One region of the Priestia sp. TRN 1309 genome, then DNA from elsewhere that is predicted to be linked to it. Evidence: riboswitches for the same ligand, from Rfam matches in the RefSeq annotation. Region 1 holds a riboswitch; each other region holds the start of a gene.

Evidence for each region. Region 1 has a riboswitch for cobalamin ahead of ACRPLQ_RS16865 (ABC transporter substrate-binding protein). Riboswitches for the same ligand answer to the same signal wherever they lie in the genome.
Region 2: another riboswitch for cobalamin. It lies ahead of nikA (nickel ABC transporter substrate-binding protein); the one in region 1 lies ahead of ACRPLQ_RS16865 (ABC transporter substrate-binding protein).
Region 3: another riboswitch for cobalamin. It lies ahead of ACRPLQ_RS09655 ((2Fe-2S) ferredoxin domain-containing protein); the one in region 1 lies ahead of ACRPLQ_RS16865 (ABC transporter substrate-binding protein).

What each region holds. Positions count from the first base shown of each region.
Region 1 covers NZ_JBOZGM010000004.1:115,591-125,465, reverse strand. The annotation lists gene ACRPLQ_RS16885 (BrxA/BrxB family bacilliredoxin) at 117-554, shown strand; gene ACRPLQ_RS16880 (class I SAM-dependent methyltransferase) at 689-1,468, shown strand; gene ACRPLQ_RS16875 (YpjP family protein) at 1,849-2,451, shown strand; gene ACRPLQ_RS16870 (thioredoxin family protein) at 2,640-2,954, shown strand; cobalamin riboswitch at 3,045-3,177, shown strand; gene ACRPLQ_RS16865 (ABC transporter substrate-binding protein) at 3,437-4,396, shown strand; gene ACRPLQ_RS16860 (adenosylcobinamide amidohydrolase) at 4,485-5,093, shown strand; gene cbiB (adenosylcobinamide-phosphate synthase CbiB) at 5,098-6,084, shown strand; gene cobD (threonine-phosphate decarboxylase CobD) at 6,059-7,138, shown strand; gene ACRPLQ_RS16845 (bifunctional adenosylcobinamide kinase/adenosylcobinamide-phosphate guanylyltransferase) at 7,135-7,695, shown strand; gene cobS (adenosylcobinamide-GDP ribazoletransferase) at 7,692-8,465, shown strand; gene ACRPLQ_RS16835 (histidine phosphatase family protein) at 8,423-9,037, shown strand; gene ACRPLQ_RS16830 (bifunctional adenosylcobinamide kinase/adenosylcobinamide-phosphate guanylyltransferase) at 8,989-9,414, shown strand; gene ACRPLQ_RS16825 (cob(I)yrinic acid a,c-diamide adenosyltransferase) at 9,411-9,875, shown strand, end outside.
Region 2 covers NZ_JBOZGM010000008.1:29,057-38,931, forward strand. The annotation lists gene ACRPLQ_RS23790 (hypothetical protein) at 1-168, shown strand, start outside; gene ACRPLQ_RS23795 (hypothetical protein) at 238-483, shown strand; gene ACRPLQ_RS23800 (hypothetical protein) at 511-858, shown strand; gene ACRPLQ_RS23805 (MFS transporter) at 915-1,448, opposite strand; gene rluF (23S rRNA pseudouridine(2604) synthase RluF) at 1,725-2,441, shown strand; gene ACRPLQ_RS23815 (TRM11 family SAM-dependent methyltransferase) at 2,479-3,432, opposite strand; gene ACRPLQ_RS23820 (hypothetical protein) at 3,693-3,851, shown strand; gene ACRPLQ_RS23825 (tautomerase family protein) at 4,019-4,408, shown strand; gene ftsZ (cell division protein FtsZ) at 4,768-5,772, shown strand; cobalamin riboswitch at 5,775-5,965, shown strand; gene nikA (nickel ABC transporter substrate-binding protein) at 6,110-7,651, shown strand; gene ACRPLQ_RS23840 (GNAT family N-acetyltransferase) at 7,721-8,248, shown strand; gene ACRPLQ_RS23845 (YfmQ family protein) at 8,823-9,266, opposite strand; gene ACRPLQ_RS23850 (lmo0937 family membrane protein) at 9,454-9,591, shown strand; gene ACRPLQ_RS23855 (TatD family hydrolase) at 9,624-9,875, opposite strand, start outside.
Region 3 covers NZ_JBOZGM010000002.1:460,972-470,846, forward strand. The annotation lists gene ACRPLQ_RS09620 (ammonium transporter) at 1-252, shown strand, start outside; gene ACRPLQ_RS09625 (IDEAL domain-containing protein) at 387-584, shown strand; gene ACRPLQ_RS09630 (hypothetical protein) at 881-1,258, shown strand; gene brnQ (branched-chain amino acid transport system II carrier protein) at 1,298-2,653, opposite strand; gene ACRPLQ_RS09640 (cation:dicarboxylate symporter family transporter) at 3,041-4,312, shown strand; gene ACRPLQ_RS09645 (M42 family metallopeptidase) at 4,420-5,457, shown strand; gene ACRPLQ_RS09650 (hypothetical protein) at 5,810-5,968, shown strand; cobalamin riboswitch at 6,115-6,293, shown strand; cobalamin riboswitch at 6,412-6,591, shown strand; gene ACRPLQ_RS09655 ((2Fe-2S) ferredoxin domain-containing protein) at 6,693-7,073, shown strand; gene cobJ (precorrin-3B C(17)-methyltransferase) at 7,087-8,709, shown strand; gene ACRPLQ_RS09665 (sirohydrochlorin chelatase) at 8,727-9,638, shown strand; gene cobK (precorrin-6A reductase) at 9,635-9,875, shown strand, end outside.

The DNA of each region.
Region 1 (9,875 bases):
GTCAAATGAAAAAGGAGAACGAGACAGCGATAAGGATTTGAAGAGTGAGTAGCTAGATTTTTCCTGGTTTTTATAGTATGCTTTTAGCGTGAATGATTGTTAGGAGGAATGTTAATATGTCAATGGCATATGAAGAATATATGCGTCAGTTAGTTAAACCAATGCGTCAAGAATTAACTCAAGCTGGTTATGAAGAATTAACAACAGAGGAAGCCATAGTTGATTTTATGGAAAACGTAGAAGGAACAACTTTTGTTGTCGTTAATTCAGTTTGTGGATGCGCTGCTGGTTTAGCACGTCCTGCAGCAACGCAAGCGTACTTACAGTCTGAGCAAAAACCAGATCAAGTGGTAACTGTTTTTGCCGGTCAAGATAAGGAAGCAACAGCTAAAATGCGTGAATATTTTGGGGACATTGAGCCTTCATCACCGTCTATGGCACTTTTAAAAGGAAAAGAAGTTGTTCATTTTATTCCTCGACATGAAATTGAAGGTCAGCCGTTAGAAGTTATTTTTGAAAACATTTTAAATGGCTTTAAGCAGCACTGTTCATAAAATGTCCTGCTTTTGTCACATCTAGTATATAGATTTTTAGAGAAAAATCGCATATACTTTATAAGAAAAAGGATGTCTATCGGCATCCTTTTTCTTTATGTAAATAGCCAAACAGTGTAGGGGGAGTTATGAAAGTGATTGTTACGACTGCTGGTCGAACAAATGAACAGATGATTGTAAAAGCCAAACAAGTAGCCGCTGATTTAAGTATACCTTTTGTAACAAGAGAGAAGAAATCTGTTGCAGATCTTCAAAATCTTGAAGCTGCAGACGTGCTGGTTGTCGGTAAAAATAGAGTAGAGTTGCACGTCCAAAATGAAGAGGAACCTATTTTTTTTCATCCAAACTCCGCTATGTTTAGAGTGAAGAGATGGCTGCGGGGAGAACGTGATCCGTTTATTGAAGCTGCTGGTTTAGAAAAAGGAATGAGCGTGCTTGACTGTACACTTGGTCTTGCATCGGATAGTATGATGGCGAGCGCAGCGGTAGGGAAAAGTGGGAAAGTTGTCGGACTAGAAGGCAACCGCTATGTAGCTTATTTAGTCAAACAAGGACTTTTAAATTGGGAAAGTGACGTACAAGAGTTGAATGATGCAATGAAGCGTATAAACGTGGTTCATCAAAATTTTGAATCGTTTTTGGCGTGTTGTGAAGATAATTCTTTTGATGTTGTCTACTTTGATCCTATGTTTCAAGAACAAATTGAGGAATCGAATGGAATTAACGGTATTAAAGCAATAGCACTGTATACCACGCTGACGCCAATGGCTATACAAGAAGCAAAAAGAGTAGCCAAACAAAAGGTCGTGCTAAAAGATCATTGGAAAAGCAGTCGTTTTAAAGAGCATGGATTTACTGTGCAAAAACGAAAAACATCAAAATTTCATTACGGGACAATTGATATACAAAAATAACCAAAAAAGTAAAATTAATTACGCTCATTGAAAAGACTTCCAAAACCTTTTAGGAATTAAAAAGTTTTGGAAGTTTTTTTTATGAATTTCATCTAAAGTTCATAAAAGTATGATATATTTTTGAACATAAAAATACTTTTGTGTTTGAGCATCCAGCAAAAAAGGAATATCTTGTATAGGTTTCCGCTCGGTGTGACAACCTCAAACAGAAGAAGGAAGGTGGTAACTGAAAAGTCGTCAAATGCCCGTAGACAGAATAAATGAATAAGCAAATATAGGTAAAAAATTAATAAGTATGTTACAATACCTAGTGAGTTATGATAATGAATTTTACAATATGAAAAGACCATATGGGGAAAGATGAGAAAGGAAAGATACGAATGCCTAGATGGATAAAAAGAATGCTAATTGTATTTATTACAGTATTTACATTTGGGCTTGTCACTCCACCAGAATATTTATACGTTGATGATGCAAAAGCGGACAAGCAACATAAAGCAGGGTATGTAAGAGAAACAACTCCTGTCACAGCTGTTATAGAAGATATTCATTTGCCATATGAAGAACCAAAATATGAAGACGTTTCATCATTTGTTACGTATGCAATGGAATCAGCTGAAAAACAGTCAGTGGAAAAATTCGGAACAAAAATTGGTCCTGTCATTGAAGATGAATTTCGTCAAGCAGTGTTACCTAAAATTGAAGAAGTGCTGACCGACATTGGCACTGAACGTGAACAGTCAATTCAGAATCTCGAGATAAGCGAGCACCCTGCTGCTGGCTACGGTGAAAAGATTTTCCATGTATATGACCGGGAAACCGGTCAGGACTTAATACGGTTTCATGTACGGCGTGAAAATCCTCCAAAAGATGGATACTGGTTTAATTTTCACTATCATGCGGCCGCAGATAATTTTCAAAAGCATTATGATTTAGGGAAAATTTATTGGAACCGAAACATGCCGCCTAAGTGGTTCAGCTGATAATAGACACAACATTCTACAATTTCGAAATGTTAGCTTTTTTAAGCTAGCATTTTTTTACGTCTAAAACCGTTATGGTCTAAATAAGCTGAAACATTAGCACAACGATAAAAAAATCGTTTATAATGAAGTCAGACTTCTTACTATAGAATTGTAGGAAGGAACGAATAGACGCTGGAGGTAACACAATGAAACAATTTACGGAAGAAAAACAATTTCGCGAACAAATTAAGAATGAAACACTAAGCGTTGGGATTTTTACGACAACGTGGTGTCCTGATTGCAAACGTTTGGATATGTTTATTGATGAAATCGTTGACGAAAATACAGATAAAGCATGGTTTAAAATTGACAAGGATGAGTTTGAAGAACTTTCTGCTGAAAACAATGTAATGGGTATTCCTTCTCTTCTTGTATATAAAAACGGTGAAAAAATTGCGCACCTGCACAGTGCAAATGCTAAAACGCCTGAAGCGGTCCGTGAATTTTTAGCAACTCTTTAATTCCCTAAGCTGCGAGAGCATTCTCGCAGCTTTTTTTGTGAGAATGGCTATTTCCATTTTTCGATGAGTGGGGTATACTAGGACAAGTGAATAATCGTAAAGCAATAAGGTCTCAATTTAAAGATTGAGTGAAAAGGGAAGTCTGGTGAAAAACCAGCGCGGTCCCGCCACTGTAAGCGCTTTGTGCGTAAGTCAGGAGACCTGCCTTATTGTTAGCTGTGAAACCTTCGAGGAAGGGTGAAGCAGGGTAATGAACATACATATCAAGTATAGTGAACGGATTCTTTTCCTGCTTATCTTGACGTTACCTGCTTTGCTTTCAATTGAAAGTAAAGCTTTTTTATTTTGAAGCTGCTGCCGAGCAGTATACATAGTCAAAGCGGAAAAAACGGGATAGCGCTGCTTTTTGCATGATCATTTGCTTTTTCTTTAACGTGGAGGTTTCGTATTCACAATGAACAATATATAGGGGGAGTATTTAGATGAAAAAATGGCTTTCGTATTCCATTATTGCGCTGTTAGTCATCGTACTTGCTGCATGCGGTGCAGGCAGCCAAAGCAACAGTGATAAAAAAACGAAGCAAGATACAGAACAAACGTCACAAGCTGCGTTTCCAGTGAAGGTAAAAGACGCGCGTGATAAAGAAATTACGTTGAAAAAACAGCCTAAGAAAATTGTTTCATTAATGCCAAGTAATACGGAGATTGTATATGCCCTTGGCCTTGAAAAAGAATTAGTCGGTGTCACAAGCAACGATGATTATCCTAAAAGCGTAAAGAAAAAAGCGCAGGTGGGAGATATGAACGTTAATGCAGAAAAAGTTATTGCTTTAAATCCTGATTTAGTGCTGGCACACGCTTCAAGTATGGGCGTTTCAGATGAAGTATTTAAACAAATTGAAAGTGCGGGTATTCCGGTATTTGTTGTAAAAGATTCAACAACGTTTGATACGGTTTATGATTCTATTACGCAAATTGGTAAATTAACGGGTAAAACAAAAGAAGCTAATCAAACAATTAAAGACATGAAAGAAAAAGTAGCTTCAATTGAGAAAAAAGCAAAAACGATTTCAAAAGAAGATCGTAAAAAAGTATGGATAGAGGTATCGGGAGCTCCTGAGATTTATACAACAGGAAAAGGTACGTTCATGAACGAAATGCTTACTATGATCGGTGCTGATAACGTAGCGGCTAGTGAAAAGGGTTGGGTTAAGTTTTCTGAAGAGCAAGTTGTTAAGTTAAACCCTGACGTTATTGTCGCAACGTATGATGCAGACAAAAATGAGATTATGAAGCGTCCCGCTTGGAGCAGCATGACTGCTGTAAAAGAGGGGAATATTGAAAAGGTTGATCAAAACAAAATCAACCGCTTAGGACCTCGTATTGTAGATGGCTTAGAGGACTTAGCAAAAGCAGTATACCCTGAGGTGTACAATAAATAAAAAGAGGGACCATATTCCAGTTCGAATCGAAAAGGGGATTGGTCCCTTTTCACATCTTAAAATTGAAGAACGGCCTGAGCTTTTAATCATGAAAACCGAGACTTCTTATAAAACATACAGCTCAGGCGTTTTAGGAACAGGCATCACGGAAACGGACACCTTTTACAATCGATTTGTTCATAAAGACTATTATTCAGATACTCCTTCTTTAGAGTATGAGCAATATTTGATGAAAGAAAATGTGCGCCATGAGCAAATCGTAGGGTTGATGACAGCGGTTTGGTTAAAAGAAAGAGCGGTTTACTGTTATGAAGGCTACGGAGTAAGAGTAGCTTCCGTGATAACGGCTGGAGTAGGAAACGCAGTGGATATTACAGCTGACGAAGCTGTCCCTTTCTATTCCTCTCCCGGTACAATTAATATGTTTTTTTTCGTGGAAGGCACGCTAACGGATGCGGCGTTTTTACAGCTTTTTATTGCCGCTACAGAAGCCAAAACAAAAACGCTGTCACAGCTGGGTGTCATAGATCCAGCTACAAAGACGATTGCTACGGGAACATCTACGGACAGTATCTCAGTTGCAGCGTCTCAGCAAGGACCATTATATGAATATGCAGGCTCTATGACCGCTTTAGGTCAAGCGGTAGCCAAGCTGGTAAAAATAAGCTTAGAGCAGGCACTTAAGGAAAAGAGGTGAAGAAATGAGTATTGCACAAGCGATGATTGCACACCTGACAGCCATGACGATTGCTCTACTCATTGACCGAATCATAGGTGACCCAGAAAATTGGCCGCATCCCGTTCGCTGGTTTGGCAAGTGGATTTATTGGATGGATTCCAGATTAAATAAAGGCGCAGGAAAACGATTCAAAGGATTGCTTCTTGTGATAAGTATGGTGGTGCTCGCAGGAGTTATTCCTTTTTTATTCCTTCATGCTTTGTACGGAGTTCATTTTATACTAGGTGTTTTAGTAGAGGGCGTAATGATTGCGACTACTATATCCACTCGTTCCTTAAGCGAAGCTGCTTATAAGGTGCAAAAGCCGCTTCAGCTAGGAGATATGGAGAAAGCTAGATATGAAGTAAGCATGATTGTGGGACGAGATACGGATCGTTTATCAGAAGGAGAAATTGCCAGAGCGACGGTAGAGACCGTGGCTGAAAATACAAGTGATGGTATTACAGCTCCGCTTTTTTATGCATTTATAGGAGGAGGAGCCCTAGCCTTTTTTTACCGAGCTATTAACACATGCGATTCAATGGTTGGGTATAAAAATGACCGCTACTTTCTGTTCGGCTATTTTAGTGCAAAAACCGATGACGTATTAAACTATATTCCAAGTCGGTTAACTGCAGTGGTGATGACCGCTGTTAATGTAGCGAAAAGCCAATATTCTCTTTGGCATGTAACGAGTTTGATTAAGCGCGATGCTAAGAAGCATCCAAGTCCAAATAGCGGATACGGGGAAAGTGCAGTGGCTGCTCTTTTAGGTATTCAACTCGGCGGGCTTAATACATATAAAGGCATAGAATCTAATCGTGCAAAAATGGGCGAACCACTCATTCCCCTGCAAGCCGGTCATATTGAACAAGCTGTTTTCATTATGAAAAGGACGGTCTATGCTACGTGGTTATTCTATCTTTTGTTAGGAGGAGTTATTAGTGCTATTACCTACACATGGAGCTAACCCCAATGTCTTTTTAAAAGCAATAGGGGCCGAGAATTTGTCGCATCTAAAAGACTTTAGCGTAAACACAAATCCTTTAGGGGCTCCCCTTGTTCTTCACGAAAAGTGGAACGAATTCAAGGAAGCTGCGTTTAGTTACCCTGATCCTGAAGTAACAGAACTAAAAAATAAACTTGCAGCTCATCATCATGTTTCCGCTGCCCAAGTGCTGCCCACAAATGGGGCCGCTGAAGCGTTTTTCCTTATTGCTTCTTTATTTTCAGGAGAGAAAGCGGGGATTGTACAGCCGACGTTTGTCGAATACGAACAGGCAAGTAAAGCGTATGGATGTGAAGTGACATACGTTCCTTTAGCTGAAGAAAATGGCTGGAGCTGGGATATAGAGTTGATTATGAGTATTCTTCCGGATATAAAAGTACTATGGATTTGTCACCCAAATAATCCAACGGGCGTTATGTATAGTCACCAGGAATGGATGAAAGTAGTAAAAGCTGCTGCTCATCATGGTACATACTTAATAATTGATGAAGCATTTATTGATTTTGTCGAACATCAGCCTTCATTTGATTCTCTTATTCTAAACTATGAACATCTCATTGTTGTGCGTTCGATGACAAAGATGTTTAATATTGCGGGGCTTCGCCTTGGCTATATTTTGGCAAATGAAAAAATCATTAGCAAGATGTCTAAAAAACAACCTCCTTGGAGTGTAAACGGATTGTCGCAGCAAGTAGGGATGATATGTGTAGATGAAAAAGATTTTGTGAAAAAAACCGTATATTATATTAAACAAGAACGAAAACGGATCTTGAGTCAACTAGAAGAATGGGGGCTTTTGGTTTCTCCGTCTCAAACAAACTATTATCTTTGCAGCGTTCCGTCTTCTATTAAAACGCGCGATTGGCTTATCTATTTAGCAAGCCGCGGTGTGGTAGCTCGGCATACTGAAAACTTCCCATTTTTAAATGGACGCTATATCCGTTTGGCTGTGAAAACGAAAGAAGAAAATGACTATTTACTTAACGTAATCAAACAAGGACTCGATGAAATATGATCATCTTTATTAGCGGAGGGGTTCGAAGCGGCAAATCACGTGCAGCGGAGAACATGGTTCAAACTTTTTATACAAAGCGCGCTGTTTATATTGCCACAAGCCGGCAAACAGATAGTGAAATGCAAAAACGTATCCAGCTTCATCAAGCAGAACGTCAAGCGGCGAACACGCCTTGGGCAACGATCGAGCAGTCTGTAGATTTACAACAAATTCTTCCAAACCTTCGAAGTGATGATACTATACTCTTGGACTGTGTCACAAACTGGCTTGCCAATGAGCTTTTTTTAACCGAAAAAAGGTGGCAAACAAAAGAAGGTAAACAAGAGGTTTTTCGTCAGATGATAGAAGCGCTCGATAAGCTGTTTGCGCAGTCTCAGACGGTCGTGCTAGTATCTAATGAACTGTTTGAAGCGGGCGTGTTAGAGGAGCCGACATATAGCTATATGCATATGTTAGGGAAATTACATCAGTATATTGTAGAAAAAGCAGATGTGGCTATTTGTGTAGAAGCGGGACTTTCCCGTTTTAAAAAAGGAAAGGAATGTGTAAGCAAATGAAAGAATGGATAGCCATACTACGAATCTCTCTTCAGTTTTTTACGATCTTACCACTGGCTAAAACCGTTCAATGGACTGAAAAAAGAACGGCACGCTCACTTTTTGTCCTGCCTTGGATTGGCATATTACTAGGTTTAATGTTTTATAGCTTTTTACAGCTGCTTCACTATTCACCTATCACTGCTATTGTTAGCAGTATTTTAGTTTTGCTTTTGCCGCTTGTTTTAACGGGTGGTCTTCATGTAGACGGGTGGATGGATGTAAGTGATGCGTATTTTTCCCATCAGTCAAAGGAAAAGAAACTGCAGATTTTAAGCGATCCGCACGTTGGGTCTTTTGCTATTCTTTCTCTTATTGTTCTGCTTCTGCTGCGCTTTAGTGCAATCTATGAATTAACGTCTCTTTCTTCTTTATCGGTTTGGGCATGTATAACCGTCTTTACACTTCCAAGAATCGGAGCCGCTTTCTTAGTCATGAGAGATAAGCCCGCTAAAGATACGGGGCTTGCTGCTTATTTTCAAAAAGGAGTCACCAAATGGTCTATTTATGCATTTATCGTCATGAGCCTATTCTTAGTTGCTATTTTCATTGTTTTTATAGACAATAAATTCATTATCTTTTTCTTTGCCGGTTTTTTATGGCTCTGGATACGGTTTTATCGTTCGCAGTTTGGTGGCGTAACAGGAGATGTTATAGGTGCAACCATTGAAGGAGGAGAAACGTTTTTATGGATAATTCTTTGGTTATCACATGTATTCGCCATGGCATGACGCTTGAAAATCAACAAAAAAAATATATAGGGTGGAGTGATCCGCCTTTAAGTATAGAAGGGAAAAATGAATTAAAAGAGCTTTCTCTAGAGCCGGAGCTCGTTATTTCCAGTGACTTAAAAAGAGCGCTAGAAACAAGTTCAATTGTTTTTCCTAAATCTCAGGTGATTAAAAGGGAAAGTTGGCGTGAGCTGCATTTTGGAGATTGGGAAGAGAAGACGTATGAAGATTTAAAAAACATACGGGCATATAGAAATTGGATCGATCACTGGGCAGAACATACGCCTCCGAATGGTGAAAGCTTCTCAGGATTTTCAAACCGAGTTTGGGAAGCTTGGGAAGAAGCGGTCGATTTGGCGGCTAGTCAGCAATTGCGTCACATTGCTATTGTTTCACACGGCGGACCACTGCGTTTACTTGCGTCCCATTTTAAACAGACAGCGTCGCTTTGGGATGTTTCTTTTTCTTATGGAGAAGGTTTTTCAGTAACGTGCACATACAAACAGGCAAAGGAGAGAAGAGCATGCATTTCGTATTCGGCGGTGCATTTACCGGCAAAAGAAAATGGGTGAAGCAGCAGTATGCCAGTGAGTCGATAAAATGGCATTGTTTGTATGAAGACCCCGTTTTACCGGCCATTGAGTTTGAAGAAAGTTACATTGTGCTAGAAGGATTTGAGCACTATGTTAAGGAATTAATACATAGCGAGCTGGAGGCTCCGCATCTTGTTGTTAAAAAGGTCATACAGAAGTGGAGAGACAGCGGTGTATGGGAACAGTTAATAGTGATTGGAACTGAAGTCGGCAAAGGCATTGTTCCTTTAGATCCAATAGAGCGGCAGTGGAGAGATGAATGCGGGTATGCGTATCAGCATTTGGCGGCACATGCCCAGAAAGTAGATCACATTTGGTACGGAATTGCTAATCGATTGAAGGAGGAAATACAATGAACATTTACACAAAAACAGGGGACAAAGGGCAGACAAGCTTAATTGGAGGAAGAGTAAATAAAGATGATATTCGAGTGGAAGCATACGGGACGATTGATGAGCTAAATGGCTTTGTAGGTCAAGCGATTTATCAGCTGGATGAAGCAACATTAAAAGATGTAAAAGAAGAGCTAGTTACGATTCAGCATGAGCTTTTTGACTGTGGAAGTGATTTAGCATTTGCAAAAGATGATCATCCGTACAAAGTAACGAATGACATGATAGCAGTACTTGAAAAGCGCATTGATGTCTATATGTCAGAAGCGCCGGCCATTGAGCGTTTTATTTTACCTGGAGGCACACCTGCAGCGACAACGCTTCATATTTGTCGGACGATTACACGCCGCGCAGAACGGCTTGTTGTTGGCGTGCAGCGTGAGCATAAAATTAATGTGGCGGTGCTTCAGTATTTAAATCGTTTA
Region 2 (9,875 bases), on a different contig from region 1:
AATATTAAGCCAAAACAAAAGGTAAAGTTGACTGCATTTCTTCCTTATAAAGGAATTAATAAAGAAGCGTTAGCTATTGATGAGCCTGACGTAAAGTGCATAGGATATTGGAATAAGATCGATGACTACCATCAATTTTCTTTTGGAGGATCTTTGAAGCGAGAATAATACATGGATTTGTTAAATGATGGAACTTATGAAGCGTGAAATCGTATATAAATCAAGGGAGAGATTTTATTGAAGAGATATGGACTATTTATCATTAGTTTCATCGTTTTCTTGGGTAGCTTTCAACTGCTATCAGGAATGATTCTTACGCTCTTATATGTTCCAGAAAGTTCGACTATGTGGAGCTCAATCGAAGGATTATCAAGTAAAGTAACGTTTGGCAGTTATTCTGGTAGCTTTGCTTTTATGATTCCGGCTGTAGCAGCTACAGCCGCTTTTTTTATCTCTAAAAAATGGGTTAGGAAAAGTGTATAAGAAACTAATAGCGGTGGTGAATAAACAGTGAATGTAGACACGGATAGATTAGTTAGCTTCTTTATTTTATGGGGAACACCCGCTGCTTTTAGTATAATAGAGTACTTTAAACTGAGTAAGACTGAAAAACAAGAAGCTATACGAGACTTAACATCATTAAAATCGATTATAACAACAGGCTTTATATTGATTGGAGGAGTGATGGCGAGTTTAGGTAGAGTATTATCGCTGCTGCCTCTGCACATTATAGGTACTTTTATTTTAGTCATTGGTGGTATCGCGGGCGCTATTGAAGCATGGAAAACAGAAAAAAAGAGAGGTATTATTATTCTTGCTTTCATAGTATCTATGATTGCTTTTACATTTGTAATATAAATTCGGCATGTAACAAGAGCTGCTCATGACTTGAGCAGCTCTCGTTAGTTTCTTATTTATTGCGTCTCCAGCTGCTGGTCTTTTTTCTTTAACGTAAGAGTGAGCAGGAACGAAACGATAGCGAAAGCGATGGCTACATAATAGACGGTATGGACCCCGCTTGTCATACTTTTTATTTGCAACAGCGTTTTATTCGCTTCATTTGATTGTTGAATAAAGTGCTGAGAAGCCATAGTCATAATACTTGTATACAAAGCTGGTCCAATCGCGCCTGCAACTTGGTTAATCGTATTTGAAATGGCTGAACCGTGAGCGTGAAGAGGTTTAGGTACTTGATTTAAAGCAAGCGTCATCACGGGCCCTATGCTTAAACCTACGCCAATTGTAAAGGCAGCGTATAAAATAGCTGCAGTCATCGTAGTTGTTTCGCTTGAAATGGTAGTGAACAAACTTAAAATAAACGTTAAAAGAATTAAACTTGTTAAAAGCAGCGGCTTAAATCCAATTTTATCGAACAAATGTCCTCCGACCATAGCTGTCAGAGCCAGCGTTACTCCTCCTGGAAGCATAAGAAAACCTGATGGTAGCAACTCTATACTGATCAGTCAATCCAGACGTCTATGTCTTGTATAGGAGTGAAGATTGACGTTGGTTTGACAGGTGTAAGCATTGCTTGAAATGTTAAGAATAAGGTTACAAAGTATTTTGAGGCTATCCTTTTATTTCTGTTAAAAAAATATAGTCAAGTAATGAAATTAAAAGAAGACGAGAAGCGTATAGCATGTTACGATAGGGACGGTATAGAAATTGACACATATCGGTTTCTAATAGAAGAGACAAATTTTAAAATTTTTAAATGTAAGGTTGTGATTCACCTGAGACTGAATAAATTTATTAGCGAATCTGGCAAAGCGTCAAGACGCGGGGCAGATAAGTTAATTAGTGAAGGAAGAGTAACCGTTAATGGAAAGGTTGCAAAAATCGGAGATCAAGTTAAGCCTGGCGATGATATTCGAGTAAGTGGCCAACAGCTTCGGATTGCTCGAAATAATGTATATATTGCACTTAATAAACCAGTCGGCATTACAAGTACGAGTGAGAAAAAAGTAAAGGGAAACATCATTGACTTAGTCAATCACCCTTTGCGTATTCATCATGTCGGACGACTAGATAAGGATTCAGACGGCTTAATTTTACTTACAAATGACGGCGATATTATTAACGAAATTTTACGTGCAGAAAACAAGCATGAAAAAGAATATATTGTTGCAGTAGATAAGCCGATTACACCCGAGTTTATCAAAAACATGTCTGAGGGAGTAAAAATTTTAGGTACAAAAACGCTTCCTTGTAAAGTGACACAGCTGTCTAAGTACGAGTTTCAAATTATTTTAACACAGGGCTTAAATCGTCAAATTCGCCGTATGTGTGAAGTGCTCGGATATGAAGTGTACCGCCTTCAGCGTACGCGTATTATGAATATTCACTTAAACAACTTGCCTGTTGGGCAATGGAGAGATTTAACGAAAAAAGAGCGTACGCAGCTATTCAAAGAATTAGACTATGAACCTAAAGAGTGGTAAATCAAAAGACACCAGCCTGTTAGACTGGTGTCTTTTTTTATTCGCATACAACTACTTGTCTAGAAAATACGCTTTTGCGCGCTACGCAGCGATCTGAAATAGAAAAGCCAGCTTCATGAATCATATGGTCAATCGTGTCTACTGTAATCACGACTACTTTATCCGCAAAGCGGCGAGCGTGTTTTAAAATAGAAAGCTGATCTTCAGGCGTCGCGTGGGTGTAGAGATTGTAAGGCATGTCGATGATCGCTACGTCATAGTGAGTGGTAACATCCGAAATCGGTCCGGTTTTGACATCACCCTTTAAGCCGAAATGCGCAATATTTTCACGAGATCCGTCGGTCACAAGTGGGTTGATATCGCGTCCTACAATATCAATGCCCATTGAAAGAGCTTCTACGAGGACTGTACCAATACCACAGCATGGATCAATCGCTTTGATTCCTTCAGGCTTTGGAACGGCAATGTTAGCTACAGCTCTTGCAAGGCGGGTACTGAGTGCCGTAGAGTATTCACGCGGTTTCTTCAAATGATGCAGCCATACAGCTTCGCTTTTTTGATATTTTCCAAAATACCAGCGTCCTTCAAATGGAACAATTCCAAACAAATGGTCAGGGTTATGCAAGTCTGCTTCTGCTACAAAATGCCAACCCACATCACGTTCAATCGCACGCTGACCTTTATAGCTTATTTTTTGATCTTTTTCCAAGTCATTAATTTTCATAAAAATGAGTTTAAATGTTTGATCTCCAAGGTCAATATCTTCTACTTGTTTGCAAATATCTGCAAGGTCATCTGATTCATACATAATATCTAATCGCTCTTTGATAAAAGGGCTTCTGCTTGGATCAAGTTTAACGGCGCTTCTTATGATAGGTTTCTCAGTTTCAATTTCAAAAAGAGAGCGTCTCTCTAATTGACATAGTGAGAGTTCCTCTTCGCTGCATGCGTATGTGTAGATATACTGAGGCAGCTGCGTATGGTTATTCAATATCGTATCATCCTTTATCGTATCTAATTATCCTTCTTCTCAAACAATAGCGAGAAAAGAAGAGAAAAGCAACGAATTTAAATATATTTGGCTGTGAATACTAAATTGAAGCGCTACATAGTCCACTTATTTGACAAAACATGCTAAAATAACTGATGATAACCTGCATGTGCTGCTGTTTATACAAAAGAACTGGATCAAGGTTTCTCAAAAATCATTTATACACTGCTGACATTTTGATGAATAGGAGAGGCTACGTGATGTCTAAAAGTGATCATGAAAAGCAACAGATGAGTCGGGCTGATATGAAAAAACAAGCTAAAACATCCTCGCAAAACCTTGTGATGAACGTACTCATTGCCATTGTATCTGCATGTATTTTAGCTCTTATTATAAATATTTTTGTACTAATGAAATGAGTCGTTATGCTGCTCATTTCTTTTTATTAGGTTCAGCTTTTATTGAAGAGTTTGAGGTCTCTTTCACTAGAGAGCACATTGTGAATAGCATATCTTTTTTTTACAAATGATAGTTGTGATATGATAAAGCAATAATACATTAGACAAAAAGCTGGAGGTTACTTAGTATGCCATTACTTAGATTTGATGTAATAGAAGGAAGAGACGAAAAAGAGTTAAAAGCATTACTAGACGCTACTCATCGAGCGATGCTAGAAGCCTTTGGCGTCCCAGAACGCGATCGTTATCAAATTGTACATCAGCATCCTGCTCATGAAATGATTATTGAAGATACAGGTCTTGGCTTTGAGAGAAGCAAGGATTTGGTTATTATAAGTGTGACGAGCAAACAGCGAACAGAAGAGCAAAAACAAGCTCTTTACAAATTAATTGTAAAAGAGCTGGGAGAAAGCTGCGGAATTCAGCCAAGCGACATTATGATTTCAATTGTTGAAAACGGTAATGCTGACTGGAGCTTTGGTATGGGAGAAGCTCAATTCTTAACTGGGAAATTATAAAATGGTTTATTATCTAGAGAAGCCCTTATTTCTAAGGGCTTTTTCTCATTTTGTCTATAAAAATATTATTCTCTTAGTCACATCTTACTCAAAATTAAATACAGACATCTGTCAAATGAATGATACAATAAGCTTATATGCCGTTTTGAGTGGGAAAACCAAAAAAGAGTTCGGCGTACTAACTTCAGAACAACAATAATTTTACATAAAGATGTAAAGATTTAAAGGTTAAAAGAGAAATGTATAAAATCTGTAAAACAAAAGAACAGTTACGCGTTAAACATAGGAGTAAAAGGTTCTTCACGTGTTTTTTCGGATAATAAGAGAAAGTAATTTTGATCATTGAGGAGGAACTTAGAATGTTTGGATTTGATGCAGATGTATCGCCATTAGTGCGAATTAAAGTAATTGGAGTCGGCGGTGGAGGAAATAACACCGTTAACCGTATGATTGAACATGGTGTACAAGGGGTAGAATTTATCGCCGTTAATACGGATGCTCAGGCGCTTAATTTATCTAAAGCAGATGTGAAAATGCAGATTGGTGCGGCATTAACGCGAGGATTAGGTGCAGGAGCTAATCCAGAAGTAGGAAGAGAAGCTGCAGAAGAAAGCAGAGAGCAAATTCAAGAAGTACTGCAAGGCGCAGATATGGTATTCGTAACAGCTGGCATGGGGGGAGGCACTGGTACTGGAGCAGCTCCGGTTATTGCCCAAATTGCCCGTGAACTAAATGCTTTAACAATTGGAGTAGTTACTCGCCCTTTCAAGTTTGAAGGAAATAAACGTACCAAGCAAGCAGTAGGCGGTATTACTGCGATGAATGAATCGGTAGATACCCTTATTGTCATTCCAAACGACCGCTTGCTTGAAATCGTTGATAAAAAGACACCTATGCTTGAAGCATTCCGTGAAGCAGATAATGTTCTTCGCCAAGGTATTCAAGGTATTTCAGATTTAATCGCTGTTCCGGGGCTGATTAACCTTGACTTTGCTGATGTAAAAACAATTATGTCTAATCAAGGATTTGCGCTTATGGGTATCGGACGAGCTTCGGGATCAGATCGAGCAATTGAAGCAGCGAAAAAAGCGATTTCTAGTCCGCTGCTAGATGCATCGATTGATGGAGCAAGAGGCGTGCTGCTGAACATTACGAGCGGCAGCAGCCTGAGTCTTTACGAAGTACAGGAAGCAGCAGATATTGTCACGTCCGCTTCTGATCAGGACTTAAATATGATTTTTGGATCTGTGATTAATGAAGATTTAAAGGACGAAATGATGGTAACCGTTATTGCCACTGGATTTGATGATGAAGATATTTCACCATCAGCTTCCACTTCTAGAGTTTCAAGAGCACGCTACTAAATTAAATAACCAGCTTTTATGGTGGCAATTGTTTTTCAATTGCCTTAAAAGGGAATCCGGTGAAAATCCGGAGCGGTCCCGCCACTGTAACAAGGAGCCTTATGTCAAAAAGCCACTGTCTATTTAGAGACGGGAAGGCGGTATAAGGCAATGACTTGAAGCCAGGAGACCTGCCATAAATCGCAGCACACAATAACCTACGAGGATAGGGAGGTGTTTTGGCAGAATCAAAAATACGATAAACAAGGGATACGTTTATCTGAATTTGTTGTGAAGGCAAGCACTTCTTTTTAGAAGTGCTTTTTTTTGTGTATTAAAATAGAAGGTGGAAAAATGAATGATAAATAATAAAAAACTTGTATCTATGATATTTCTCGTGTTACTTTGCCTCACTGCTTGCGCTCCTAATGAAGAGAGCGTAAGTATAAAAGAAAGAAAGAAAACGGATAAAAGTGTGACGTTTTTATTTAATTTTACATCTGCAACGCTTGATCCTCATACGGACGATAATTATACAGCAGTTCGTGGGGGAGTAGGGGAGACGCTTGTTAAAATCAACGACGATTTAAAAATAAAGCCTTGGCTTGCTGAAAAGTGGGAAACGAAAGATAACGGCCTTACATGGACATTTATGATAAGAAAGAACATCACGTTTCAAAATGGAAAAGCGCTGAATGCAAATGCCGTTAAGTCTTCTCTTCAAAGAACGATAGACCAAAGTTATGCGATGAAAAACGCTTTAAATATTAAAGAAATGAAAGCGAACAGTCATGCGCTGACAATTACATTAAAAGAAACAATGCCTAAATTTCCTTCTGAATTAGTGCATCCAAATACAGCTATTATAGATGTTGATGCTTCTAATATAGCTAAGAAGCCCATTGGTACGGGTCCATTTCGCGTCTTGTCTTTTGATCAAGGAAATCAAGTAAAATTAGAAAGATATGAAAATTATTGGGGTGGAAAAGTGAAATTGAAAAGTGCGATCTTTGGATTTAACGAAGATGCTAATGCGCGAGTTGCTGCTCTTCAATCTGGAACAGCCGATATTATTTATCGCCCGCCTTTAGAAAGCTTGGGCACTTTACAAACAGATCCGTCTTTTAAAGTAAGTGGAGTACCTAGTGTGCGCACCCATTTATTGCTTTACAATCAAACTAATGACGCATTAAAAGACGAAAATGTAAGAAAAGCTATCGATACCTTATTGAACCGAAAAGAAATTGTTAGCAGCATCATGAACAATCAAGCGGCAGCGGCTCGAGGTCCATTTTTACCCCAATTACCTTTTGCTGATAGTACTGCTAATGAGCAAAGAGGTATGACATCTGCTAAAAAATATTTAGAGAAAGCAGGCTATCAAATCAAAAATGACAAAGCAATCAAAAATGGAAAGCCACTATCGCTCTCTCTTGTCACATATAGTTCTTTGCCAGAACTGCCTTTAATTGCTCAGCTTATACAGTCTAATGCCAAAGAGTTAGGAATTACTATTAAGATTCACCTAGTTGAAGATAGCGATGAATATGTAATGGCAAAAGATGATTGGGATTTAGCATTGTACAGCCTTATCACAGCACCTAGAGGAGATGCCAGCTATTATTTAAGTACGAACTATTTGCCCGGCGGTGGTTTAAATGCCAGCCGGATTAATGATGATACGCTAACAAAAATGATAGAACAGTTAAATTCAACAGTAGATGACGCAAAACGAGATCAGTTAGCCAAACAAGCAACCGCTTTGATTAATAGAAAAATGCTGACGTCATCGATTGTACATCCAAACATTGTTGTTGCTTATAATCAAAAAGTGAAAAACTGGACAACAAATCCAAGCGAGTATTATATGCTGACTCAGCATTTAGACGTAACGCCGTAGTTAACATTGCAGCATAAGCAGAGAAAAGAAAAAGTATACAATGATCGTTAAAAGGATGTGACAGTAAACGTGCAAGAAGTACAAATGTATCAAATTAAAGAAGTAAAAGAAAAGGATGCTGAAGTGATTCAGTTTGTCATGAATATGCGGAATGAGCTATTTCCTATGCTGGAAAAAAATCAGCTTCCTGTGGATTTGCTTCATTTTAATGAACATTACGTTCAAGCGAAAGACGCTGCTTTTTTTGCAGCTGTTACGGAAAATCAACAAGTAATTGGAACCATTGGTTTATACGCTTACGATGGACGGTTTCATGCATTAAAAGAGCGATATGAACATAGAACTGCAGCTGAGGTTGTAAAATGCTATGTCGATCCAGCGTACCGGCGTCTAGGCATTGGACAGCAGCTGTTAAAAGCAGTTGAACAATTTGCCCAAAGTCATTTTTATGACACGCTGTATCTGCATACTCATCCTTTCTTACCTGGCGCTATTCCTTTTTGGGCTTCACAAGGCTTTATCAAAAGGCTAGCTGAACAGGACGAACCATGGAATACGCTGCACATGGACAGAAAAATACAACGAGTCGTAACGTAACGAGATCATACAGTAATTACCATGGAATCTGTATATGGGCTCATGCTATAATGAACGTAACTTACATTTATAGCCTGTAGGGCAAGTCCTTACAGAAAAGAACCACGTTTCGAATTGGCTGAAACGTGGTTTTTTTCTATAAAAAACAAGTAACAAAATATTTTTAAAAATATATATGAAATCGCTTTCAAAATAATGAAATATATTATATAATTACTAGTGTTGTGTTGTACTTTGTTAGTGTTAAATCAATATCCTACATGTGTGAGCCGATTGCCTTATGGTAGTCGGCTTCCTTTTTTTATAGTAGAAGTCTAAAGGGAAACAGCGTTCGTTAAAATGGCTGTAATTGTCATGATAATAGTTGTCCCAAAGGCCCACTTGAAAAGAAAGAAAAGTAGCAATCATTCCAAACCCTAACAAAGAAAGCATTATCCATCACCTCTTAAAAATTTAGAAAATTCTATTAATTTATGTTATAGCATTAGAATTAATGTTAAAGTTTGGTATTTTTAAATAAGGTAACTTCAAACTAAACCTAAAAACTAAAAAAGCCGCCTTGTAGGCGACTGGTTTAAGCTAGGTCAGCTGTTATGGACTGCTTTTGAAGGTGATCAGACAGAAGGCTGTAGGCGATAATCTTCTTTTTATATTGTTTCACGACGTCGACATGATCATGATAGCTATATACGCATAGTCGAACAGCGTTTTTCCCTTTTTTCGTATCGATAACAAGTGGAGTTTCACTGTCTTCTAGGTGTTTATAATAGTCCTTATTTCCTTCATGGACATAATATTGTTTTAAAAATGTTGCTTTATTAAAATAATCAATCACTTGCATTTTGTCTTTGCCTTCTAAATGTTTCCCATCAACTGTGACAGTAGCGTTTTGATCATCAAGTGTTGGGTGTAATTGAAATTTAGTCATAAGCCATTTGACCACTGGAGTTGGAAGACACGTTATTAATATTTTGAGTGCACTTACAAGAATGATGGAAAGTAATACAATCCATGTCATAGTTAATCATCTCCGCTTAAATTAAATAAGATTACATACTTATTTTACCACAGAGAACATGATTGCTTTTTGTACATTATGTGAACCTTCTTTAGTGAAAAGATGTATATGAAATGCGTTTATTTATGCACATTTAGGGAAATATAAAATTATAACAAATACTACATATAAAAAAGGAGAAAAAATTATGTTGTGGACGATTATTGGACTTTTATTTATTTTTTGGTTATTAGGATTAGTTTTTCATATTGGCGGCGGCATCATTCACATTCTTCTTGTCATTGCAGTGATTGTGCTGATCGTAAAACTTGTGAAACGAATTTAGATATAAAAAGCCTTTCCTTAGGGAAAGGCTTTTTATGTGGAGAGATTATAAAAATGAGCTGTATTTCGATATAAAAAATCATATGTCTCCGTTACAGAAACCCTTTTGAGACGTGCTATTTCCTGAACGGACTGATGCATCATTGATGGAACCGTTGTCTGGTTTTGAAAATGTCCTTCAAATGGCCACGGACCATCTGTTTCGACCATCAAGTAGTCAAGAGGGTAATCTGTGGCAAGCGCTTGGATTTTAGGTTTATATACAATATCAGGTGTAACGGAAAT
Region 3 (9,875 bases), on a different contig from region 1:
ACAGGAGGGAACTGGACGTTATTAGGTGTTCAACTTCTCGGATTAATTGCTCTATGCGCTTGGGGATTTGTTACGACGTGGATAGGGTTAAAGGTTATTTCCTTGGTGGTTCCGCTTCGATCTACGGAAGAAGAAGAAGAAGTGGGCTTAGACATCAGTTACCACGGTATCATGGCAGCTCATCAAGCTCCTGAATTTATTGAATATGAAAACTACTATGCGGAAGTAAAAGAAAAAACCGCAGATTCTTAAAAAAAGGCCGCGCTTTATAACAAAAGGGCGGCCTTTTTATGTGGGGAAAAATAGATTTAAAATACTTGGTTTAAATGATTGAAAAGTCAGAATATTTGTGTTATATTATAAAAAAGCCAAGGAGTTGATTTCTTATGAAAAAGAATTTACTTAATTCACCGCAAAAATCCAACGGAAAGGTGCTTGATGCATTATTCGCTGAGATGATTTTAGACAAGGCGATTGCAGAATTTCGTAAAGCACAGCTAAAAGAAGAAATCGACCGCACGCTATTGATGAAAAATAAAGAAGAGTTTTTAAAACTCTCATCAGAACTTAAACAAATTTCTTAATTACTTACTATACTTCACACACCATCTATTTTAGATGGTGTGTTTTATTTTTGAGACCTACTAAAAGGGATTAATTAGTAATAATTATGGACCTCCATGTACGCTTAATGGGTTTACAGGATCTCGAAACGGGGAAACCGTTCCAGAGTTCAAATTTGATAACTATTATCCACCAGCAAACGGAGCGGAACTATATCAAGTGGTAAATGGGGAAGAAGTACTTTTAGCTACCTATGTGGCAGAAGAAAAACGATTTGTACCAGCGGTTGCTAAACCAATGTAAAGGAATGTTTTTTATGATTCGAAAAGGTTTGTATGCAGCATATAATGAACGAGACTACGAATGTTATGAAACGGAAAATGGGTGTGTAAAGCTGATTAGCTATGATAAAGGCGATGTAGCAAATGGATTCATTCCATACAATGACACGACTTTTACAAAAGAAGTTCCTCGTGATGCTGTTGAAGACGTGTTTTTTGTAGCTCCGTATGCTACTTATCAAAATGAAACGTTTGGTGTGTCAGCTGCTTCTGATGGTCAAGTGCTTTTGACCACATCTGAAAAAGAAAAAGCTGATAAATATCATTTTCAACGAACGGATAAATATCTATATGAAAAACGTGTGTTAAAGGAAGAAGTGAAGTTAACGGAGAAAAAAACTCCTTATTCATAAGACGCCAAAATAAAAAGAGGATGCACTCGCATCCTCTTTTTATTTAATCAATTTTCTTGAAGTGTTTCTGTTCGTATTATCATTTGTACGAAGGAAGGTAATGCCAAGACCGATTAATCCTCCTACAATAGCAGGAACTACCCAGCCGAGACCCACTCCATACATAGGTAGAATCGATGTAAACAGATCGTTTACTGCGGCAATTTTGAATCCAGCAGCATTTAAGCCATCAAATAAACTAACGATAAACGTGAACAGAAGGCTTACTTGGTAAACTTCAGAACGTCCTTTAAATAAAGGATGTAAGAATGTTAAAGCAATTAACACAATAGCTAACGGATAAATAGCTGTTAAGACTGGAACCGAAATAGCGATTAATTCCGTTAGGCCAAAATTTGCTACAACGGCACTGAAAGCTGATAAAATGACAGCAATCAACTTATAAGAGACCTTTGGAAACAGCTTATGGAAAAAAGATGAACAAGATGTTACAAGACCTACACTTGTTGTTAAACAAGCAACGGTAATCATCAGACCTAAAAGAATTCCTCCGTAAGAGCCAAAGTAGTAATTTGATACTTCAGCCAAAACCGTACCTCCGTTATCAAGACGTCCAAGCTCTGATACGCTTGAAGCACCCATATAGGACAATGCGCTATAAATAAGAGCTAAAATAACGGCAGCGATAGCCGTAGCTTTTGCACAAATTGTAATAATTTGTCGGTTGGTTTTTGCCCCTTTTTCTTTAATTGCATTAATAATAATAATTCCAAAAACAAATGATGCTAATGTATCCATTGTTAAGTAGCCTTCTTGGAAGCCTTTGAAAAATGAGTGTGTTGTATAAGCTTCGCTTGGTGCTTCGAACTTTCCAATTGGGTTCACAACGGCTACAACTACCAATATTCCAATAAACGTTAATTTAATAGGTGTTAAAACTTTTCCTACTAAATCGACAATTTTCGCAGGATTTAGCGAAAAAAAGCACGTAATCGTAAAGAAAATTACCGTGAAAATGATAAGGGGAAGGTGACCTGAATTTTCTGATAAAAAAGGCTTAACGCCAATTTCAAACGAAACACTTCCCGTTCTTGGCATTGCAAAAAGCGGTCCGATTGCCAAGTATAAAATCGTAGTAAAGATAATACCGAAAGCTGGGTGTACGCGACTAGCTAAAGACTGCAGATCCTCTTTTCCGGAAAAACCAAATGCGAGAACGCCTAGCAGAGGCAGACCTACACCCGTTACTAAAAATCCAGCATTTGCTGACCAAATATTGCTTCCAGCAGACTGACCTAACATCGCAGGGAAAATTAAATTACCTGCGCCGAAGAATAGGGCAAAAAGCATAAAGCCAATAACCACTATAAATGAAAAAGGAACTTTGTTTGACACATTAAAACCTCCAAAATTATAAATGCTTTTTATTATCGTGTTGAATAATTAAAATTTTCAGAATTTTATATTCGAATAATAAAAATAAACATGTATCGTATTATACTAACCTAAAATGCATATTTCAATATAAAATTTTATTTTTTTTATTTATTCGCTGAAATAGCAAAAATAGAAAAATACTTAGCAAAAAAATCTCAGTGTACAACAATTATTTGATATGATAAAACAGAACCGTAGCTTTTAAAAATTTGCATGTGCGGCCTTACATCTTTATTAGTAAAGAACTGTTTACATAAGGTGCTGTAAGGATGTATATTTATACACGGTTCGTTGAACCGCATATGCTCGATAGGTGAAAGTCAACTGTGCGAAAGGAGCAAGAAAGTGAAAAGGTTAGGTCTAGCAACTCAGATTCTAATTGGACTGATCTTAGGCGTAGCTGTAGGTGCTATCTTTTACGGAAGCGATACGGCCATTTCTATTTTACAGCCAATTGGAGACATATTTATTCATTTAATTAAGATGATTGTCGTACCGATCGTGATTTCAGCATTAATCGTAGCGGTCGCAGGAGTAGGCGATATCAAAAAATTAGGTAAGCTTGGCGGAAAAACAATTCTTTATTTTGAAATTGTTACAACCATTGCGATTGTAGTGGGGATTATTGCCGCTAACTTATTCCACCCTGGTGCAGGGGTTGATATGGGACATATTGCAAAAAGCGATATTTCTCAATATGAGGCAACGGCAAAAACGTCTGAAAGTACAGGGATTGCTCAGGAGCTTCTTCATATTGTTCCGACAAACGTCTTTCAGTCGGTAGCAGAAGGCGATCTTTTACCAATCATTTTATTTTCCGTACTGTTTGGTGTAGGCGTAGCTTCGATTGGACAGAGAGGAAAACCTGTTTTAGCCTTTTTTGAAGGCGTCTTGGATGCAATGTTTTGGGTAACTAATTTGGTGATGAAATTTGCTCCAGTAGGTGTATTTGCACTTATTGGTGTTAATATTATAAAGTTTGGTGTCGGATCACTTATTCCATTAGGGAAATTAGTGTTCGCCGTTTACTTCACCATGATTTTCTTTGTGCTTGTGGTTCTTGGAATTATTGCTAAAATGGCTGGAACAAGCATGTTTACGCTCATAAAAGTGTTAAAAGACGAGCTGCTTCTTGCTTTTACAACAGCAAGTTCAGAAGCCGTTTTACCATCTCTTATCAAAAAGATGGAAGACTTCGGCTGTTCTAAATCGGTTACATCGTTTGTTATTCCAACAGGCTACACGTTTAATTTAGATGGTTCAACCATTTATCAGGCGCTGGCATCGCTGTTTATTGCTCAAATGTACGGCATTGACCTTTCCATTATGGATCAAATTCAGCTCCTTCTTGTGCTAATGTTAACCTCAAAAGGGATGGCTGGTGTACCAGGGGCATCGTTTGTAGTTGTACTTGCTACGCTTGAATCTATGGGCTTCCCTCTTGAAGGCATGGCATTTATTGCAGGAATTGACCGCATTCTTGATATGATGCGTACCACAGTTAACGTAGTAGGAAATGCTTTAGCTGCAATTGTAATGTCCAAGTCTGAAGGCGAGTTTGATAAGCAAAAATCATTAAATTACACAAATGAATTAAAGAAATCAAACATAGCTTAAAACAAAAAAGCCGGGCAGCTGCCTGGCTTTTTTGTTTGGAGCTGCCTGTTATCTTTTTTGAAACATATGGTAAAATAAAAGAAATGAGAGACAAAGGAAGTGTCATAATGACGGAAACTGTTCAGTTAATTAAAAAGCTTGTTTCGATTCCCAGTCCTTCTGGAAATACAGAAAAGGTGATTTCATTTGTCGAAGACTATGTAAAAGAGCTAAATATTCAAACGTATCGCAATCGAAAAGGAGGCTTAGTCGCTACTATTCCCGGTAAAGATACGGATCATCACCGCATGCTGACGGCTCATGTCGATACATTAGGTGCTATGGTAAAAGAAATCAAACCGAGTGGACGTCTGAAAATCGACTTGATTGGAGGGTTCCGCTACAATTCCATTGAAGGAGAATATTGTGAAATCGAAACGTCAGCAGGAGAAGTATTTACAGGGACCATCCTTATGCATCAAACATCTGTTCATGTGTATAAAGATGCAGGTAAAGCTGAGCGAAATCAAGATAATATAGAAATTCGATTGGATGAAAAAGTACATAGCGCAGAAGATGTTCGCAGTCTTGGAATTGAAGTCGGCGACTTTGTTTCGTTTGATCCTCGTGTAGAAATAACAAAAAGCGGTTTTATTAAATCTCGTCATCTCGATGATAAAGCAAGCGTAGCTTTATTGCTTCAGCTCATGAAAACAATTCAAGAAGAGCAGATCGAACTGCCATACACTACGCACTTTCTTATTTCAAATAATGAAGAAATTGGATACGGAGGAAATTCTAATATTACGCCTCAAACGGTAGAATACTTAGCGGTTGATATGGGTGCCATGGGAGATGGACAATCTACTGATGAATACACCGTGTCTATTTGTGTAAAAGATTCAAGCGGCCCATATCATTACGGTTTGAGAAAGCATTTGGTGGAGCTAGCTAAGCAGCATGATATTCAGTACAAATTAGATATTTATCCGTTTTACGGATCAGATGCTTCTGCTGCTATTCGTGCCGGGCATGACATCGTACACGGCTTAATTGGTCCAGGAATTGATTCTTCTCATGCGTTTGAGAGAACGCATCAAGATTCATTAAACCATACGTACAAGCTTCTTTACCACTATGTGCAATCGAACATGGTTCTGCTTTAAGAAAGGAATATTTAATTAGTGTATTTTTATGCAAAACAAAGAGCAGGACGGGACTGTGATGTCTGTACTTTCCTTTCCTAAAAAAGAAGCCGGCTGTCCGGCTTCTTTTTTTAATAAATACTATATATTTTTTTACTGGTGAAGCAACAGTTGGTAAAAAAAGCACCTTTTTTAAAGAGGTATAATACGGCTTAAACCTTTTGTACATTTTGTTCATTTACAGAAGTTAAAATGTTTTTAAATTTTTAAAAGTTTCTTGTGACAAGTTTTGTAGAATGGGTTTTCAAAAGGATAGGGTTTCGTCATAATGTGGATATAGCGATCACTACAATAATCGGAGGCGAATCTTTTCATGTGGGTACTGACGGTATATGCTGGAAAAGAAATGAAAATGTTTGAATTTGAAACTGAAACGCAGGCGAGAGAAGCTTTTGCAAAAACAAATGGCTGTAAAGTTCTTTCAGAAGTCGTGTATTATAATGATCCTCATTTAACATTAGTAGCTATATAATGAAAAAACAAGAGCTGACTTTATGCTCTTGTTTTTTTATAGCTTCTTGTATCTTACGAAAAGAATAGAGTTGAAATAAAAAAAAATGTACGCTATGATATGGTAGTTACTTCTATTATTCTGATAGTTTAAAAGGTTCATATATATCAAACAGCAACAGTAAAGATGCCAAGAAGGCTTAATAGGGAAACTGGTGAAAGACCAGTACTGCCCCCGCAACTGTAAGTGTGGACGAACGAGTATAACCACTGTGGAAAAATCACGGGAAGGTTCTCAAGTAGAATGATACACAAGTCAGGAGACCTGTCTTTATTGTGAAGTTTCTATTTCTCCGGGGAGCGGGAAGGGAAACGTTGGCTTAAAGTGGCATTCGTGTACACTTTTATTCTGACGTTTTACCCGCTCGCATATTAGCGAAGCGGGTTTTTCTCGTAGCACAAAACTACATATCGTGCAAAAAAGGTGCGCAATGTTCACATTGCGTTAAATGGGAAGTCTGGTGTGAAGCCAGCGCGGTACCCGCCACTGTGAAGAGGAGCTGATTGCATATGCCACTGTATTCGGGAAGGCGCAATCAAGTGATGAATCGAAGTCAGGAAACCAGCCTTTTTCTAATGCGAAGCTTACCCTACGGGATATAGGTGGAAGTGCAAAAACTTAGTTTGAATTTTTCTGCGCCTCTATCATTGATAGAGGCGTTTTTTTAGTAAAGGAGCGAATAAGTGTGACGACGTGGAACTTAAATGGAACAAAACATCACGTATTGATTTGTAATGGAAGCAGCTGTATGAGAAAAGGTGGAGAAGAAGCCACGCAAGCTATTCGAAATAAAGTGACTGAACTGAATCTAGATGAAGCGGTTCACACAACCCGTACGCGCTGTAACGGAAGATGCAAAGATGCTCCTGTAGCTATCGTGTACCCTTCAGGAGATTGGTACAAGCAGGTCACTGAAAACGTAGCTCATCGAATTGTTGAAGAACATTTAGCAGGAGGCTGCAGTATAAAGGAATCACTTATTTATGAATATGATCAAAACGGTTTTGTTTCTCCGGAAAAGAGTGACTCCATAGAAGGAATTGACAAAGTAAAAAGTAACGCATAAAGGAGGAGCTAGCATGAAAGGTAAACTGTTAGTTATTGGATTCGGCCCAGGAAGCTTTGAACATATTACACAGCGAGCAAGAGAAGCCATTCAAGAAAGTGATATGATCATTGGTTATAAAACCTATGTGGAATTAATTCAAGGACTATTAACGAATCAGCAAATTATTAGTACAGGAATGACCGAAGAAGTAAGCCGTGCACAAGAAGCCGTAAAGCAAGCTGAAGCGGGAAAAACCGTGGCGGTCATTTCAAGCGGAGATGCAGGAGTATACGGAATGGCCGGCCTTGTGTATGAAGTGTTGATTGAAAAAGGATGGAAAAAAGAAACGGGCGTAGAGCTGGAAGTGATTCCTGGCATTTCGGCTATTAATTCATGCGCATCCCTCCTTGGGGCGCCCGTGATGCATGATGCCTGTACGATTAGTTTAAGTGACCACCTTACGCCTTGGGAGTTAATCGAAAAACGAATCGAAGCAGCTGCACAAGCAGATTTTGTAGTAGCTTTTTATAATCCGAAAAGCGGAAGACGCACAAGACAAATTGTGGAAGCGCAAAGGATTTTATTAAAATACCGTTCCCCCGATACGCCTGTTGGTCTTGTGAAAAGCGCTTATCGTGACCGTGAAGAAGTGGTAATGACCAATTTAAAAGACATGTTAAATCATGAAATAGGCATGCTGACTACCGTTGTTGTCGGAAATTCATCTACGTTCTTTTACGATGACTTAATGATTACACCGCGCGGGTATCAGCGTAAATATACCCTCAACCAAACAGAGCAGCCGCTAAGACCGCATCAGCGACTTCGAAAAGAAGCAGAACCATGGGCTCTTGATCAAGAGGAGACTGTAAAGCAAACGGCTTCAGCTATTGAAGATGTTCAGAACACAAAAGAAGAAAAAGCAGCTTCACGAGCTCTGGCAGAAGAAGCGCTTCAAGCAATTTTAGGTGAAACTACTTCACCGGTCGTACACCAGCCAATTGAGTCTATTTTTGAAGTGGCAGTTAGTCCAGGGCTTGCAAATAAGAAGTTTACGCCCGTTCAAATGACAACACTAGCAGAAGTTGTTGGTGAAAAAGGTACGATGGAGTATACGCCTGACCATCAAATCAAACTGCAAATTCCAACGGCTCAGCCAGATGTGATTATTAAAAAGCTCCAATCAGCTTCCTTTTTACTATCTCCAGTCGGAGACGTGTTTACAATTAAAGCGTGTGATTTTTGTGATGGAGAAAAAAGTGACGCCATCCCGCATACGGAACAATTACAAAAGCGTCTCGGTGGAATGGACATGCCAAAAGAGCTGAAGCTTGGTATTAATGGATGCGGTATGGCCTGTTACGGTGCTGTTCAAGAAGATATCGGCATTGTCTACAGAAAAGGTGCGTTTGACTTATTTTTAGGGGCTAAAACGGTTGGACGAAACGCCCATTCAGGTCAAATTGTGGCGGAAGGCATAGCGCCCGATGACATTGTTGAAATAGTGGAGAACATTGTCCATGAATATAAAGAAAAAGGTCATCCAAATGAGCGGTTTCATAAATTCTTTAAGCGTGTGAAGAATGTTTATGGATTCGACTATCAAGATATAACACCAAAAATAAAAGTAGAACCAGCTCCGTGTGGAGATTAAAAATGGGAGGGCATTATATGAAATCAGTTTTATTTGTCGGTCATGGAAGTAGAGATCCTGAAGGGAACGATCAAATTCGCGAGTTTATCTCGACTATGAAGCATGATTGGGACCCATCTATTTTAGTAGAAACGTGTTTTCTAGAGTTTGAACGTCCGAATGTAAGTCAAGGCATTGATACATGTGTGGCAAAAGGAGCGACAGATGTAGTTGTAGTTCCAATTATGCTCTTGCCAGCTGGCCACTCAAAAATACATATTCCGGCGGCTATAGATGAAGCTAAGGAAAAATATCTACACGTAAACTTCGTGTACGGACGTCCCATTGGCGTTCATGAAGAAGCCCTTGAAATTTTAAAAACGAGATTACAAGAATCAGGAGAAAATTTAGAAACTCCAGCTGAAGACACGGCTGTTATTGTCTTAGGGCGAGGAGGAAGCGATCCTGATGCAAACAGTGATTTATATAAAATTACGCGCCTTCTTTGGGAAAAAACAAACTACAAAATCGTCGAAACTTCTTTTATGGGCGTGACCGCTCCACTGATTGATGAAGGAGTGGAACGATGTTTAAAACTGGGCGCTAAAAAAGTGGTTATTCTCCCGTATTTCTTATTTACAGGAGTACTAATTAAGCGTTTGGAAGAAATGGTGAAGCAGTATAAAATGCAGCATGAAAACATTGAGTTTAAGCTAGCCGGCTATTTCGGTTTTCATCCAAAACTGCAGACAATTTTAAAAGAACGTGCTGAAGAAGGATTAGAAGGCGAAGTGAAAATGAACTGCGATACATGTCAATATCGCCTCGGCATTATGGAGCATATTGATCACCATCATCATCACGATCATGATCATGATCACGGGCACCATCACCACGATCACCATCATGACCATCACCACCATGAAGATAAGGTCGGCGAGTTAAAATGATTTTATTGTTAGCGGGAACTAGCGATGCACGTGCATTAGCTGTTCAAGTGAAAAAAGAAGGTTACGACGTTACGGCGACGGTTGTAACCGACAATGCAGCAATCGAATTACAGCGAGCAGAAGTGAAAGTGAAAATTGGACGTCTCACACAAGAAGATATGATGACTTTTATAAACGAACATGGTGTAAAAGCTATTGTGGATGCAAGTCACCCCTTTGCCGAAGAAGCATCTAAAA